2 regions of the Solibacillus cecembensis genome follow, and region 2 is predicted to be linked to the other one. Evidence: predicted binding sites of a transcription regulator. Region 2 holds the regulator's gene; the other holds the start of a gene.
What was found. The regulator NrdR, encoded in region 2, represses ribonucleotide reductase genes. The targets are predictions, from matches to a motif close to AACACNATATATNGTGTT.

Region 1: the regulator NrdR is predicted to act here: its motif matches at 2,730-2,747, upstream of ACQKIH_RS15330 (vitamin B12-dependent ribonucleotide reductase).

What each region holds. Positions count from the first base shown of each region.
Region 1 is NZ_JBNNMF010000017.1:58,134-66,462, reverse strand. It holds gene ACQKIH_RS15345 (pentapeptide repeat-containing protein) at 180-812, opposite strand; gene ACQKIH_RS15340 (rhodanese-like domain-containing protein) at 991-1,371, opposite strand; gene ACQKIH_RS15335 (lipoate--protein ligase family protein) at 1,719-2,555, shown strand; gene ACQKIH_RS15330 (vitamin B12-dependent ribonucleotide reductase) at 2,810-5,377, shown strand; gene ACQKIH_RS15325 (sigma-70 family RNA polymerase sigma factor) at 5,896-6,438, shown strand; gene ACQKIH_RS15320 (DUF4179 domain-containing protein) at 6,416-7,423, shown strand; gene ACQKIH_RS15315 (hypothetical protein) at 7,564-7,830, shown strand; gene ACQKIH_RS15310 (hypothetical protein) at 7,982-8,329, shown strand, end outside.
Region 2 is NZ_JBNNMF010000005.1:30,056-38,384, forward strand. It holds gene ACQKIH_RS05945 (HAMP domain-containing protein) at 390-1,448, shown strand; gene ACQKIH_RS05950 (methyl-accepting chemotaxis protein) at 1,533-2,072, shown strand; gene thrS (threonine--tRNA ligase) at 2,195-4,126, opposite strand; gene dnaI (primosomal protein DnaI) at 4,478-5,419, opposite strand; gene ACQKIH_RS05965 (replication initiation and membrane attachment family protein) at 5,430-6,806, opposite strand; gene nrdR (transcriptional regulator NrdR) at 6,827-7,294, opposite strand; gene ACQKIH_RS05975 (glyceraldehyde-3-phosphate dehydrogenase) at 7,589-8,329, opposite strand, start outside.

The DNA of each region.
Region 1 (8,329 bases), on a different contig from region 2:
GGGTTCTCCCCCACTGAATCAAGTTAAGCCCCCGGCGGATGTCACAGATTTTAAGGGGGAGCTTTAAAAGAGGAAGTCAGCCTAAAAACGTCACATCGTGTGACAACGGCTGACTGACCCACGTCCTGTGGCCCCGAGCTCGAAAAAATCTGGACGCAATTACGCCGAGGCGTAATTGATTATTTAACAATCAACCCTAAAAGTGAGGCGAGTAGTGCTGCTTGCTGTGCAGAAACGGTGCAACCTTTTAATGAATTGATGCCAACTGTTAACGTTTCAAACGTGCATGAACTTAAGTCAACTTTCGCAAGTTTCGTTTCTTCGAGGTTTGCTTCGTTAATATTGCATTGTTCAAATTCAATGCTTTTAAAGGTGCAGTCATAAAAATCAGTCTGTCTTAGTTCACATGAAACAAATCGCACTTTATCAAATTTGGACTGTGAAAAAACCGATAAGTTACCGATACAGTGCTCGAATGTCACATTGCCAAAGCGAACATCTGTAAAGTTGACGCCAAGCAGTTTACAATTTTTGAAGTGGACACGGTGTATATTAGAGCCGTCCAAGCGAACATTTGATAAGTCGCAGTTTTCAAAAGTAACATCCAGAAAATCTGATTTTGAAAAGCTAGATCCAATTAAATTTGAATTTTTAATATGGGCAGTGGAAATACGTACGTGATCCAGTTGTTCACTTTCGAATTCATCGTCGATTATTTGGCAATCATAAAGTTCCAACTCATCTTCCATTTGCACATCATGGAAGGACTGCTTTGGCAAGTGATTCGCGATTTTTGGCGCGGCGATTTTCATATAATAAAACCTTCTTTTTCTCTAATTTTGTCCAATTTTACTAGATGTTAGTTGTTCGACCTCTAACAGCTACCTTTATATATAGAAGAAACTCCAATTAAAGGTATGCTCACATAATTGCAGTGATACAAGTTAAGAAGAAAGCTCCCTATAAAAATAGGGAGCTGGATGTTAGATTTTATTTTGATTTTACTTTACCAGTCCAAGTTTTGAAGCCGCCTTGTAATTGATAAATTTGAGTGTAGCCTTTTTTCTTTAATGACAATGCTGCACGCGCACTGCGACCAGAGTTTTGACAGTATAGATAAACTGGTAAATCTGGACGAATTTCTTTATGGCGTGTACCAAATTGTGTTGTCGGAATGTTACGGGCACCTAAAATATGGCCTGCCTCGAATTCTTTTGGTTCACGTAAATCGATTAATTGTGCTTTGCGGTAGCCTTGAATAAATTGTTCTTGTGTTAAATTTGTTACAGCTTTTTTTAATCGATATGAATTTACTAATACATAAACGATAATAATCGCTAAAACAGCTAAAATGGTATAAAGTATTGTCACTGCTAAATTGCCCCTTTCGTTCTCTATGTCTATTATAAGAGATGTATTACAGTTAGTCGAGTCAGTTTGTTAAAATAGTTAACCTGTTTCAGCGAAAGTTGCCTCTTTAATAAGTGGAGGATGAATGTCAAATCTCCAATTTTATTCAGAGGAGTTTCAAAAACTGCTGCATAGGGGAACAAAGGCTAAACCCGTCACGTCCTGTGACAACGCCTTTGTGATCACCATCGTGTTGACCCAAGCCCCGGCGGATGTCACAGATTTTTAAGGAGAGTTTTTCGAGAGGGCTCGAAAAAAATCTGGACGTCATTACGCCAAGGGGAAATTGAATTAGAGGAGAAGATGTGATTTTGAAAAAACAATGGTATTTTATTCATTCAGGTCCGTGTAGTCCTAGTTTTAATATGGCGTTAGATGAAGCGTTATTAGATTGGCATAGTGAGGGAAGTATGCCACCAATCATCCGTTTTTATGAATGGAACCCTGCGACGTTATCAATTGGGTATTTTCAACAAGCTGAGCGCGATATTAATCTGCAGGCAGTGAAGGATCAAAATTTAGGTTTTGTTCGTCGCCCAACAGGTGGACGTGCTGTTTTACATGATCAAGAACTTACATATTCCATTATTGTTTCTGAAAACTATCCAGATATGCCTGAAACGGTTACAGAAGCTTACCGCGTATTGAGTGAGGGGTTATTGCTTGGGTTTAGAAAATTAGGTTTGGATGCTTATTTTAGTGTTCCAGAGACGCAGGAAAGCTTGGCTGATTTAAAAAAACCGAAAAGCGCGGTTTGTTTTGATGCGCCAAGTTGGTATGAATTGGTTGTCGAAGGGAAGAAAGTTGCTGGGAGTGCGCAAACTCGTCAAAAGGGTGTTATACTTCAACATGGTGCAATTTTATTAGAACTTGATGAAGATTTATTATTATCATTATTCCGTTTTGCAACGCCTGAAGCGAAAGAGAAAATGCGTTTAAAATTGCCTGAGAAGGCGGTTGCGATGAATCGATTAGCATCAACTCCTTTTACGATTGAACAGTGCGTGAAGGCGTTCTCAGAAGGATTTGAAGAGGCATTGGACATTGACTTAGTTCCGTATGAATTAACGGCAGAACAACTTCATTATGTCAAACAATTAGAGCAATCTAAATACTTGACAGATGAGTGGAACTTCAAAAAATAAGTTACGAACACTTGTTTTATTTTTCGTGAAAATATTTTTAATGCGGGAAACGTTGATATGAGTGAGGTTTACGAAATCTTAAAAAAATCAACCCCTTGATTGAAATAAATTTATATTGTAATCTTTTTAAGGAAATAAATGAAAATCAACATATAGATTCTAAATGAAAAATCAAACACAATATATTGTGTTTGATTTTGGTTTTTGTTGGGAACAATAATTATTAGAGTGATTTTTAAAAGGAGGCTTTATTGATGGCAAGTGTATTAGAGCAAACCATCCAAATTAATCAGTTAAATCAAGATATCGAACAATTCCCCCAGGTGCATTCAATCACATCCGATATGCATCTTACGCATAAAGGGGTATCTCGTCTTGTAATGATTGATCGTTATTCTTTTAAGGATACGGAAAAGAAAACGTTAAAAGCAGGAGATTTTGTTGTATTAACGGTCAAACAAGATCCGAAATTCCCTGCACGTGGTCTCGGAATTATTCAATCGATTGACCATGAAAATAAGATGGCCTCAATCATGATTGAAGCAGATTATCGACATGTATTGGACGAGAGCGAGCAAGCAACAGGTATTATTATGCGTTCGTTAGATATTATCGAAAAGCCTTTAGAAATTTACTATGAGCAAATTGCGAAACGAAATGCAACAGGTTTAGCATCCGTAGAAAAGACGGAAGAAAAACGCCAAGAATGGTTTGAGAAGTTTTATGAGCAGCTTGTAAGCCTGAAATTTATTCCAGCTGGACGCGTTATTTATGGGGCAGGTTCTGAAACAGAAGTAACATTCTTTAACTGTTATGTAATGCCCTTTGTAGCGGATTCTCGTGAAGGTATTAGTGATCACCGTAAGCAAGTAATGGAAATTATGAGTCGTGGTGGCGGTGTTGGTACGAACGGTTCCACACTACGTCCACGCAACACATTAGCGCGCGGTGTAAATGGTAAATCATCTGGATCAGTTAGCTGGTTGGATGATATTGCTAAGTTGACTCATCTTGTAGAACAAGGTGGTTCAAGACGTGGCGCTCAGATGATTATGTTAGCAGATTGGCATCCAGATATCGTGGAATTTATTATTTCAAAAATGCAAAATCCACGTATTTTACGTTATTTAATTGAAAATACAGCGGATGAATCAATTATCCGTTTAGCGAAAGAAAAGTTGAAATTCAAGCCGTTAACACAGCAAGAAGATGCTATGTATCAAGGAATAGTTAACTTTAAAAACATCGAAGGCTTCGGTGGCTTTAACGCGGCAATTATCCGTGATGCAGAATCCAAATTACGCGACGGTGGTACATATTCTGTACACAATCCAGAGTTTTTAACAGGTGCGAACATTTCGGTAACATTAACGAAAGAATTTATGGCTGCTGTTGAAAATGATGAAGATTTCCCATTACGCTTCCCGGATGTGGCAAATTACACACCAGAGCAAATGAAAGATTACAATGAAAAATGGCATGAAGTTGGCGATGTTCGTGAATGGGAAAAGCTCGGCTATCCTGTTCGTACAGATCGTACAATTAAAGCAAAAGAGCTTTGGAACTTAGTAAATATTTGTGCGACGTATGCTGCTGAGCCAGGTATTTTCTTCATCGATAATGCGAATGATATGACGAATGCACAAAGCTATGGTCAAAAAGTAGTTGCAACGAATCCGTGTGGTGAACAACCACTAGCACCATATTCAGTATGTAATTTAGCTGCGGTAAACTTAGCGCAGTTTGCAAATAAAGAAACGAAAACAGTTGATTATGAAGCATTACGTCAAACGGTTCAAGTCGGCGTACGTATGCAAGATAACGTAATCGACGCAACACCGTACTTCTTAGACGATAATAAAAAGCAAGCACTTGGTGAACGCCGTGTTGGTCTTGGTGTTATGGGTCTTGCCGATTTACTTATTTACTGTGAAAAAGAATACGGTTCAGATGAAGGTAATGCACTTGTTGACGAAATCTTTAAAACAATTGCGATTGCCGCTTATGAACAATCGATTGAGCTTGGAAAAGAGCGCGGTAGCTTCCCATTCTTGCAAGGTGCAACGGATGCAGAAACTGCTCGTTTACGTGAAGCTTTTACAAACACAGGCTTCATGAAAAAAATGCCAGAGCATATTCGTGAAGGCGTGATCGCAAACGGTATTCGTAACTCTCACTTATTAACAGTTGCTCCTACGGGGTCTACTGGGACAATGGTCGGAGTTGCAACAGGACTTGAGCCTTACTTCAGCTTCACTTATTACCGTTCAGGTCGTTTAGGGAAGTTTATCGAAGTAAAAGCGGAAATCGTGAAAGAATACTTAGATGCAAACCCAGGTGTAGATGAAAATAATTTACCGAACTGGTTCAAAGCTTCGATGGAATTATCAGCAGAGGCACATGCCGATGTACAGTGCATTATCCAAAACTGGATCGACTCATCGATTTCGAAAACAGTGAACGCGCCAAAAGGTTACACAGTTGAGCAAGTGCAAAATGTGTACGAGCGTTTATATAAAGGTGGAGCAAAAGGCGGTACAGTATACGTGGATGGTTCACGTGATTCACAAGTACTAACGCTAAAAGCCGAAGAATCAAATTCAGATGAGCAAATGGAATTTGAAGAATTAAAGCAAGAAGAAGTCGTAGTAAAACGCCAAGTTGTATTAGTGGATACTATTAAACCACTAGCAGATACGGATGTAACAATCGGTTCAGAAGTAGGAAATACATGTCCGGTATGCCGTCAAGGTACGGTAGAGGAAATGGGCGGCTGTAACACATGTACAAACTGTAGTGCGCAGCTGAAGTGTGGATTATAAAATAAATTCGCAAAGTATATAAAAAAATGTGATGAACACCCCTTTAGATTGAACCTTATCTAAAGGGGTGTTTTTTGACCAAAAGAGTAAGAAGGTGGCCAACTATAGAAGATGAATCAAAGAAGGCTGTAATAAACAAGGATAGGCATAGATGTAGCTTTGTAATAAAGTTTGATTAAAATCCTCTCACCTCTGTAGATTTCTTAGAGGTTAGATGATTTTTTGTTGGATATTTATGTTAATGTAACTATAAGGATTGTGGAGAAATGCACTTAAACTAACGAAGCAGTTTAGTGCAATAAGGAGTACCTTCAAAATTATGGGGATTTCCAACGCTAAGTTAAGAAATGTGACCAAACGACGCTTTGGAGACGTTTTTTATTTAACTAACGTCTCAGTTTATTTGAATAAAAAAAGTGTACAATAAGGACTTATTCATTTGAATATGTCTTTTTTATTTTAGAAAAGTGCATCTTTTTTTGATGGTCAGCTCTCTAATAGATAAGGTGGTGAAAAGGATGACGGTTAACGAAAAGAAAGTAAAACAATCAATCAGAGGGGACCGGGAAGCACTTCTATTTTTACTGAAGCAAGAAAAAGAGAAGCTTTATAGGACTGCTTATAGTTATGTTCGGAATGAGGAGGATGCTTTAGATGTTTTCCAGCAAACAGTGCTGCTGGCGATTGAGTCCATTCATCAGCTACGAGAGCCAAAGTATTTCACGACATGGCTGATGAAAATTTGTATCAATGTATCGCTTGGTGTACTTCAAAAACAAAAGAACGTGATTTTAATTGATGAGTTAAAATTTCAATCTCTCTCCACTGAAATCGCAACATCTGATGAAAAGATGGACTTACTTGATGCTATTTATCGATTAGATGAAAAATATAAAACGGTTCTACTCTTAAAATATTATGAGGATTTGACTTTCGAACAAATAGCAGAGGTACTTGGCGAACCGCTTGGTACAGTGAAATCGAACGGCAAAAGAGCGTTAGCGAAAATTAAAAAGACATTGAAGGGAGTGTACATAGATGAACGAACAAAACCGATTTAAAGAGGCTATGAATGAAATTCCTGTTCCTTCTAAAGAATTAGACGCTATTTTGGATGACGCTTTTCAGCAAGAGAAGAAGCAACGGAAATTCCCTTTTAAACGAATGGTTAAATATACTGCTGCCGTGGGAATTCTATCGATTGGTCTAATTTCATCTGTTTATGTTTCACCTGCATTTGCTAACTTTGTTACACAAATCCCCATTATTGGTCAGGCATTCGACTATTTCATTTCACAAGAAGACTACTATCAAGCATATGAGGAGATCAGTACAGATATTGGTTTAGTTGAAGAAAGCAATGGGATTGAGATAATTATTGAGCAAGCATTTTACGATGGGAGTACGGTAACTCTTTCATATGTTTTACGAGCTGAAGAGGATTTAGATTCATTTCCGACTTTTGAGAATATGCCAACGAATATAAGTAACGCAGGCTATGGTGGGAAGTATGTGAACGGTGTTGGCTATGTTGGTATGATGACGGTATCCATGCGTGATAACCCGCAAGACAAAGTGAATATAGAGTGGAGTCCTCAAGCAATTCATTCAGGAGAAAAAGTAATGAAAGGTGACTGGCATTTTGAATTTTCTTTAAACAAGCTAGATGGAAAACAGATCGTAATTAATGAGCAAGTAAACAAAGAGGGGGTAAAGGTCGAGCTAATCGATGCAATCAAAACAGATGTTAATTTAACGATTAATTACTTACAAGATATCGATCCTGCTGTTCATGAAAGATGGAGGTATGTTGAGGCTGAGTTGAGTGCGATTGATAATTTAGGCAATAAATATGAAGTGCCGTATAATGGTGGATCTGGCACAAAGGATGGGGATTCGAGTGAAGATATCACATGGAATGCAACAATTCATGGACTGGATCCCAAGGCAACATCGATTATGTTTTATCCATTCGCTCATGTAAGTAATAGTCAAAGTGATAATAAACGAATTGATTTCGAACCTATTACGATTGAATTAAATTAACTATTTATCCTTATTGCACTAACGGGGGCTTTACTTGAAGATCATTGAGTTGCATATGCAGCTCTTTTTTCTTTATTGAACTAACGGAGCAGTTTAGTTGAACTAGGAATATGTTAATGTTAATAAGGGGGAGTATGAAATTGAAAAATTATTTCAACGTTATATCGGTACTAATATGTGGATTTGATTTAGTGGTTTATATTTTATTTTTAAACGGAATTGATTTAGTTCCAGATGAAGTAATCTTTCCTTTAATGATAGGTGGTTCAATTATTGGGTTTATTCTTTCGTGGTTTGGCAATAAAGGAGTTACAAGAAACATAGGTATTTTTGGAAATGCTTTTGTTCTATCATTTACAGTAATTGGTCCACACATAGTGCGTGCTTTTATATGGAATGCACCTTAACGAACTGTTCACTAACGAGGGGCATTAGCAGAACAAGGCTGCCTTTAGGGTAGCTTTTTCTTATTGAACTAACGAAGCAGGTTAGCGGAATAAGAGATATAATTATCATAGCTTTACTCGTAGACAATTGATAAAGGAGAAATCCCATCTTATGTTTAGTTTTTTAAATATAGCAAAATTAAAAAAAGATGATTTAAAAGGCATTGCAAAATTAATGTATCGGGATGTATCAGATGATTCCTGGGATAAAGAGAACCTAACTAAAAGAAATTTAGACTTCACTATTGAGAGTATTCGTTATATTGATATGTATGCAAAAAGATTAATAAATACGGATTTTGGTACTGAACTGTTAAATAAGCATTTTGATAATTTTGTGGTTCGAATAGGTGCGTATATTGGTGAGGTTATCAAAAATTATATTAATCAAGACTTTTACTGGTATGAGTCTGATTCTGTACGTAATTACTCTCCCAGTCTTGATGGAGAGTTTAGTAAT
Region 2 (8,329 bases):
CGAACGGTACACCTCGGTGATATGTCCATATGTCACTTGGAAATAAATTCATATTCCCAATCATTTTGTGGTTTAACCCAACAAAAAAGACGGACATTTGAGATGTCCGCCCGCTATATGTGCATACGCAACGATTGCGTAAAACAATTCAACGTGTAATTACCTGTAAATAACTCGGAAGCATTCGTCAGGTGAGAAGCGGGCAGCCTCTACTTTCAAACTTTGTATTCATAACCTAAATAATAATAACATGTTTCATTAAATAATGTCAACAATATTTATAAAGAAAAAAATAATACTTCGGATCATTATTTTCTCACTATTCTGACACATCATTTCAACTTACTTTATATTAAGCTAAATATAACTATACTAAAGGAGTGTATAAAATGTCCATTAAAAAGAAATTACTCTTAGGATTTTCCGCTATGATTTTAATCATAATGGTTGCATGTACGGTTCTATTCACTCAGCTAACCAATATAGATAAACATTATAGCGATACGTTAAAAACTGGTTTACCTCAATTATATGAAGTGAGCGATATACAGCATTATATTACATTAGAAGCTTCACAAGCCCAAACTTACATATTAGGGGACAATGCTTCCCTGCAAGACTTCCATAATACACAAACAAGTTTGGATGCTGCGATTGCTTCTTTAAACGAACAGTTCAAACGTTCTGAGACAAAGGATATGCTTGCTGCGCTCGCTACAAAAGTAGAAACTTATGAAGAACAATTAGCTGAAACCCTTTCATTAAACGAACATGATGGCTCTCAAACGGCGGTAATCCATTATACGAATAATGTTCTCCCGGCTCGTGATGAGGCAGTAGCAGCAGGGAATGAATTAAATAATTTAATAAAACAATTATTTGATGAAGCCCAAAATTCCGGTGATCAAAATATGACCATGGCCCTAATCATTTCGACAATTAATTTTTTCACAGCGATTATTGTTGGTATTATTATAGCACTCATACTAAGCCGTCAAATTTCAACACCTTTACAAAAATTAAAAACTGCTGTTCAAACGATCGCTTCTGGGAATTTAAGTGAATCCGATATTCAAGTAAAATCAAAAGATGAAATTGGACAATTAACAACAGCATTTAACACAATGAAAAGTACGATACAGCAGTTAATTCATTCAATGGCTACGAATGTCGAGCAGTTAAGTACGTCTTCCGAAGAATTAAGTGCTTCAACAACCGAGATGACAAAAACATCCGAAAACATATCAAAAAGTGCACAGCTATCTTCAGTTAACACATCAAGTGCCGCTGCAGCAGCAAAAGAATGTGCCGTAGCAATGGAGGAAACTTCTTCTGCTATCCAGCGCATTGCGGAATCTGCGCAGACGCTTCATTCGTCAGCATCGGCTACATCGACAATTGCGGATGAAGGTGAGGCTAATGTTTCAATAGCAAAACGTCAAATGTAAACGATTTACCAATCAACAAAGTTAAAAACCGAGCTTATCCAAAAATTAAGTAAGCAATCCGCTGAAATCGAAAACATTTCAAAGGTGATTACAAGCATTACCGACCAAACGAACTTATTGGCATTAAACGCCGCGATCGAAGCAGCACGTGCTGGCGAACACGGAAAAGGCTTTGCTGTCGTAGCAGATGAAGTTCGTAAACTTGCAGAAGAATCGAACCATTCAGCAGGAAAAATCGTTTCATTAACAACAGAAATTCAACATGACACGAAAAACGTAGAAAATGCGATTCAAGATAGTTTAACTTCTGTTGAGCAAGGTGTTGGTATTATTGAAAATGCCGGAAAATCCTTCAATAATATTTCAGTAGCCGTTGATCAAATGAAAGAACAAATCGAGGATGTTTCATCAGTAACCGAGGAAATTTCGGCAGCGGCTGAGGAAGTGACCGCTTCTGTACAAGAATTAGCATCACAAGCAGCAATCGTTTCAAATGAATCCGCTCAATCGAATGATGCCATTATTAATCAAATGCAGTCGTTACAAGATATTGCAAACGTCTCAACTAATTTAAGCAATAGTGCAGAACAACTCCAAAATTCGGTAACACAATTTAAATTATAAACTTTCCAAACGGTATTTTGACACCTTGTCAGAATACCGTTTTTTTCAATTTTCGTAGCACGTACTTAAAGAAAAGAAGTTACCCAAAAGGATTCACCTCTCGAGTAACTTCTATCCTAATATTATTTCGTTGCTTCTGCTGAAATAGTTGTTAAGAATTCCTCAAAGCTAACTGTTTCAGAATCTTTTGAGCCGTAACGACGAATATTTACGCCGCCTGCTTCGACTTCTTTGTCTCCGATAACAAGCATGTAAGGAATTTTTTGCATTTGTGCTTCACGGATTTTATAGCCTAATTTCTCTTCACGATCATCCATTTCTACACGGATGCCAGCTGCTGCTAATTTTTCCTGTACTTCACGCGCGTAATCATAATGCACCGAGTTCGATACTGGAATAATTGTCGCTTGTACTGGTGCTAACCATGTAGGGAATGCGCCTTTGTATTCTTCAATTAAGAAGGCTACGAAACGTTCCATAGTTGATACAACACCGCGGTGAATAACTACCGGACGTTGCGGTTGACCATCTTCACCAATGTAAGAAAGGTCAAAGCGTTGTGGTAATAAGAAATCAAGTTGTGCAGTTGATAATGTTTCTTCTTTACCAATCGCTGTTTTTACTTGAACATCTAATTTCGGTCCGTAGAACGCCGCTTCATCTTCTGCTTCAAAGTAATCTAGACCAAGCTCATCCATCGCTTCTTTTAGCATGCGTTGTGCTGTTTCCCACATTTCATCGTCATCATAGTATTTCTCTTTGTTGTTCGGATCACGGTAAGATAAACGGAATGAGTAATCTGTTAAATCAAAGTCTTTGTAAACTTCAAGAATTAACTCCACTACTTTTTTGAACTCTGCTTTAATTTGATCTGGACGAACGAAAATATGTGCATCATTTAACGTCATTCCTCGTACACGTTGTAAACCTGAAACTGCTCCAGACATTTCATAACGGTGCATTGTTCCTAACTCTGCAATACGAAGTGGTAAGTGACGATAAGAATGTAAACCATTTTTGAATACCATCATATGGTGAGGGCAGTTCATCGGACGTAATACAAGCGTTTCATTGTCCATCTCCATCGGTGGGAACATACCATCTTGATAGTGATCCCAGTGACCTGAAGTCTCATATAATGTTTTTGACCCAAGAACTGGTGTGTAAACATGCTTATAACCTAAAGAGATTTCTTTATCGACGATGTAACGCTCGATTGTACGGCGAATTGTTGCACCGTTTGGTAACCATAATGGTAAACCTTGACCAACTGTTTGGCTCGTCATAAATAAATTTAATTCTTTACCGATTTTACGGTGGTCACGCTCTTTTGCTTCTTCAATCATTTGTAAGTGATGCTTTAACTCATCCTTCGTGAAGAAAGCTGTACCGTAAATACGTTGTAGCATTTTATTATCTGAGTTTCCGCGCCAGTAAGCACCTGCTAAAGATAATAATTTAAACTCTTTTAATTTCCCTGTTGATGGCACGTGAACGCCACGGCAAAGGTCAAAGAAATCACCTTGGTAGTAGATCGATACTTCGTCATCAGCTGGGATCGCTTCTAATAATTCTAATTTGTATTCGTCGCCAACTTGCTCATAAATCGCTTGTGCTTCATTACGAGAAACCGCTTTACGATCGATTTCGATATTTTCAGCGATAATTTTTTTCATTTCTTTTTCAATTGCCGGTAAATCTTCTGCTGTAATCGGCGTCGGTGCATCGATATCATAGTAGAAACCTGAATCAATAACCGGACCAATTCCTAATTTCACTTCCGGGAAAAGTCGTTTTACCGCTTGTGCAGTTAAATGCGCTGTTGAGTGACGTAAAATTTCTAATGCTTCTGATGATTTATTCGTAATAATCTCAATTGCACCGTCTTGCTCAATACCTGTTTTAGCATCGATTAACGTGCCATTAATTTTACCTGCTAATGTAGATTTTTTTAGACCTGGGCTAATTGAACCTGCAATGTCTAAAGTAGATGTGCCTTTAGCGAATTCCTTCACTGCGCCATCTGGGAAAGTTAATTGAATCATTTCTGACATGTTGTTGTCCTCCTTATTTTTGGCAAAATAAAAAGCACCGTCCCTGGTAAAGGGACGATGCTGTATATGCTCGTGGTGCCACCCTTCTTCCTTCTTCGTAAAATACGAATAAGAAGCTCTCGGTCAGTTAACGTACTGAGAAACGTTGACGGATTTGCCCCGCCACTGCTCCAAGGTAGTAAAGGTTTACGCTTGTGCTAGGAAGCTCGCAGCCATGACTTCCCTCTCTAATAGCTAGTTCATAAAACTTGTTGTCCTTTTCAAGGCATTTATTAATGTTGTTAATTACTACAGTAGTATACGCTCGTTTCATGCGGATTGCAACTGCTAATAAACGATTTTTCCGAAAAATTACAGACGGCGGTTAATGCCATCCATCTGAATTGGGGTCGTTACCGCTTTAATCCGCTCCATTACACGCGCAGCTTTCACAACCTCGATATCGCCACGCTGAGACTGTGCTAAATGATGCTCTAGTCCTGCGTAATCAAAGTTTGACGTAATAAAGGTTGGTAATTCTTCACTCATACGATAATGCAGAATCGTCCCTATTATTTCATCGCGCGTCCATGCTGACATCGTTTCAGCGCCAATATCATCCAGCATCAAAACAGGTGCTTTTTTCACAAAATCAATTTTCCCATTTAATGTATTATCTGAAATCGCATTTTTCATTTCACGTAAAAATTCTGGTACAAAAACCACAACCGAACGCACTTTTAATGAAGCGAGTTCATTGGCTATCGCACCAAGCACGAAGGATTTCCCTATACCAAACGGACCATATAAGTAAAACCCTTTTTTGGGTAGCACACCTGTACGACTAAATTCTGCAACAAATTCAGCTGCTTGATCCGCAATGCTCAAACGGGAGTGATTGTCGATGGCTAAATCTTTCAACGTCGCCTTTAAGACATCTTTTGGCATATACATACTTGAAATCATATTTGCCACATCACGTCTTTCGTCTTCTCGTAACTTTTGCGCACACGGCACATAGGTCGTATCAATCGCATTGTATGTCGTATACAATTTCGGGACGTGCCCCTTTAACAAGTTCGTACAATTTCTCGTATCACCACAGCCACAGCAATCTGTATCTTGTGAAATGTATTCATACAGCTTCGGTAAACTAATATCAATCATTTGTTTCGTTAACTGTTGATTATGTTCTAGTAAAAATTGTTGCACTTTCGGATGCTCGACGGTTTCCCTACGCATCTCTTCAAAACGCGCTTCAAATGACGGCATTTTTTTCTTTATTTGATTTAACTGTTCATTTATCGGTTCGATTGGAATTCACCTACTTTTGTTGTTGATCTAGTTTCTGCAATATTTTCAAACGTTCTTTTTCAAAATCGACTGCACTTGTGTCTTCTTGCTTCGGTTGTTCATCCCGCTTATAAAACCAATCTGGCACTTGCTCATTACGTGTATTTTTGCGAGACGCCGGTGGTTTTTGAAACGGTTTACTCGGATTCGTTGAAGGTTTTGGCGTAGCACTTTCTGTTTTCCACTGCGCATATTTATCACGTTCTTGGCGCGCTAAATCCATCGCTTCTTTCGCCGTTTTTAAATGCTTACGACTCCAGTGATCAGCTATTTTTTCAACATAACTTCGCGGCAACTTCATATCCGTAGAAAGCATGACATATTCGAGCAAGACATTCACAACACCCACTGGCATACTGTATGTGACAACTAAATCTTCCGCGAGCTGAATCGACGAAGGGAGCGGTTCCTTGCCTTTATTAATATCTCGCAAAACTTGTACGGGTGGTGTCGTTTCTAAGTATTGAAGCAATTCCTGCTCCTTCGATAAATTTTGTGGAGCCGTTTCTTCCACTTGCTTACTTTGGAAAGTCTTTGTAAACGTCGGTGCATCTTTTGAGACAGCTAGCTTATAGTAATCTGCAGCAGCCTTTTTCAGCTTTTCTGTCGGCAACTTCATTTGCTCATCCAATGCTAAAATAACGACTTTTTGCATATCGATTGGGGACAGCTTATATAAAAAGGACAGCTTGGCAATCATTTCTCGCGCTTCAATCGTCAATGCAGAAGAAGGGACAAGTTGCTCTGATAAGCCTGACTGTAATAATTGAAAATCAAATTGTTCATAATAAAACGGATAATCTTGTTGCTTCGGTGCTTCTTCTTCATTAAAATCAGTCGGAACATTCGTATGCACAGGTTTGTACACATCAATAAACGTCCGGGTCACTTCTTCAAATGCTTCATTATTTGGTTGCGCAATAAATCGTTGGCGCAGTTTTCGATAAGGACCTTCTCCAATTTTACTGAACAAAAACATCGACAGTAGCGGATCTTTAAAAAAACTTTGGGCATCTAATGGACGCACAAGCTCATATATAAAATGACGGCTAGTCCCTAAATCCTTTTTCCACGTACGTAATAACCCGATTGCTTCTAAAGCAATGCGTGCTTCGAACACTTTCGGTAGCGGCATCGACAATACATTCATTAAATAATAATGGTTCATCTCTTGTGGCGCATAGCTTTCCGCCTCTGCCCATAACGTTAAATAAAGACTAATCGGTTCTGCCCCTGTTAATGGTTGATAAAATAACGTGACAAGCTGGCGTTCATTTGTCGATAATGCGTGAGGGAGCTTGATTTCAAAATGATCCGTAGGCTGTAATTCTTTCATCAAATGAACCATTTTTTGTACCTCCCTCTGAATTATTTATCATGTGATTGACGGATCATAATCTCTTTTAGTTCTTCAATAAAAACGGTAATGTCTTTAAATTGACGATAAACCGATGCAAATCGAACATATGCAACTTCATCGATTTTCGCTAAACGGTCCATCACCATTTCACCGACATCTTCTGAGCGTACTTCGGCATTTCCTACACGACGTAGCTCTTTTTCAATGTCCATCACAAGCTCTTCTAACTGATCTAGTGGTACCGGACGTTTTTCACAAGCACGAATAAGCCCACGTAAAACCTTTTCACGCGTAAATTCCTCACGGGAACCTTCTTTTTTCACAACAATTAATGGTGTTTCTTCTATTTTTTCAAACGTAGTAAATCGAAAGCTACATGATTCGCATTCACGACGTCTTCGTATTTCTTTATTATCATCAACAGGTCTAGAGTCTACAACACGTGTTCCGTTGTATTGACAAGCTGGACATCTCATAGTTTTTTTCTCCTGATTCTTAAGTCATAATCGTATTATAACAAAAATAACGCGCGTGAAATAGTCATTCCTGCGCGCGCATCGTTTCCGAAAATTATACAGCTTCTTAATATGTATGTGCAATAGAAAAAACCTTTGCGAGAAAATAGTAACTTTTCGCAAAGGATTTATTTCACTTTAATCAATTACGCCTCTGCGTAATTGCGTCCAGATTTTTTTCGAGCGAGCTCGAAAAACTCCCCTTAAAATCTGTGACATCCGCCAGGTGCTTTAACTTGATTCAGCTGAATCAAGTTAAGCGTTTACTGTTGCAAGTTCTTTTGCAATTTTCACTGTTAAGTCTACTACACGAGCAGAATAACCCCACTCATTGTCATACCAAGCTAAAACTTTTACTTTACGATCACCTAAAACGATTGTCGTTAAACCGTCTACTGTAGAAGAGAAAGTCGTTGTGTTGAAGTCAGAAGATACAAGTGGCTCCATTGTGAAGTTTAAAATACCTTTCATTTTACCTTCAGCAGCCGCTTTGAATGCATTGTTTACTTCTTCCACTGTCACGTCTTTTTCTAAGTCTACTACTAAGTCTACTAAAGAAACATTCGGTGTTGGTACACGTAATGCCATACCATGAATTTTGCCATCTAATTCCGGTAACACTAAGCGTAATGCTTTTGCTGCACCAGTTGAAGTTGGAATAATTGATGATGCACAGTTACGCGCACGACGTAAATCTTTATGTGGGTTGTCAATGTTGTTTTGGTCATTTGTATAAGCATGAACTGTTGTCATTAAACCGTTTACAATACCAAACTCATCATTTAATACTTTCGCTACTGGAGCTAAGCAGTTTGTTGTACAAGATGCATTTGAAATTACATCATGTTTTGATAAATCTAATTTCTCGTCATTTACACCTAGAACAACCGTAATATCTTCGTTTTTACCTGGAGCAGTTAAAATAACTTTTTTAGCACCAGCTTCTAAATGCATCGCCGCTTTGTCACGGTCATTAAATTTACCAGTTGCTTCGAT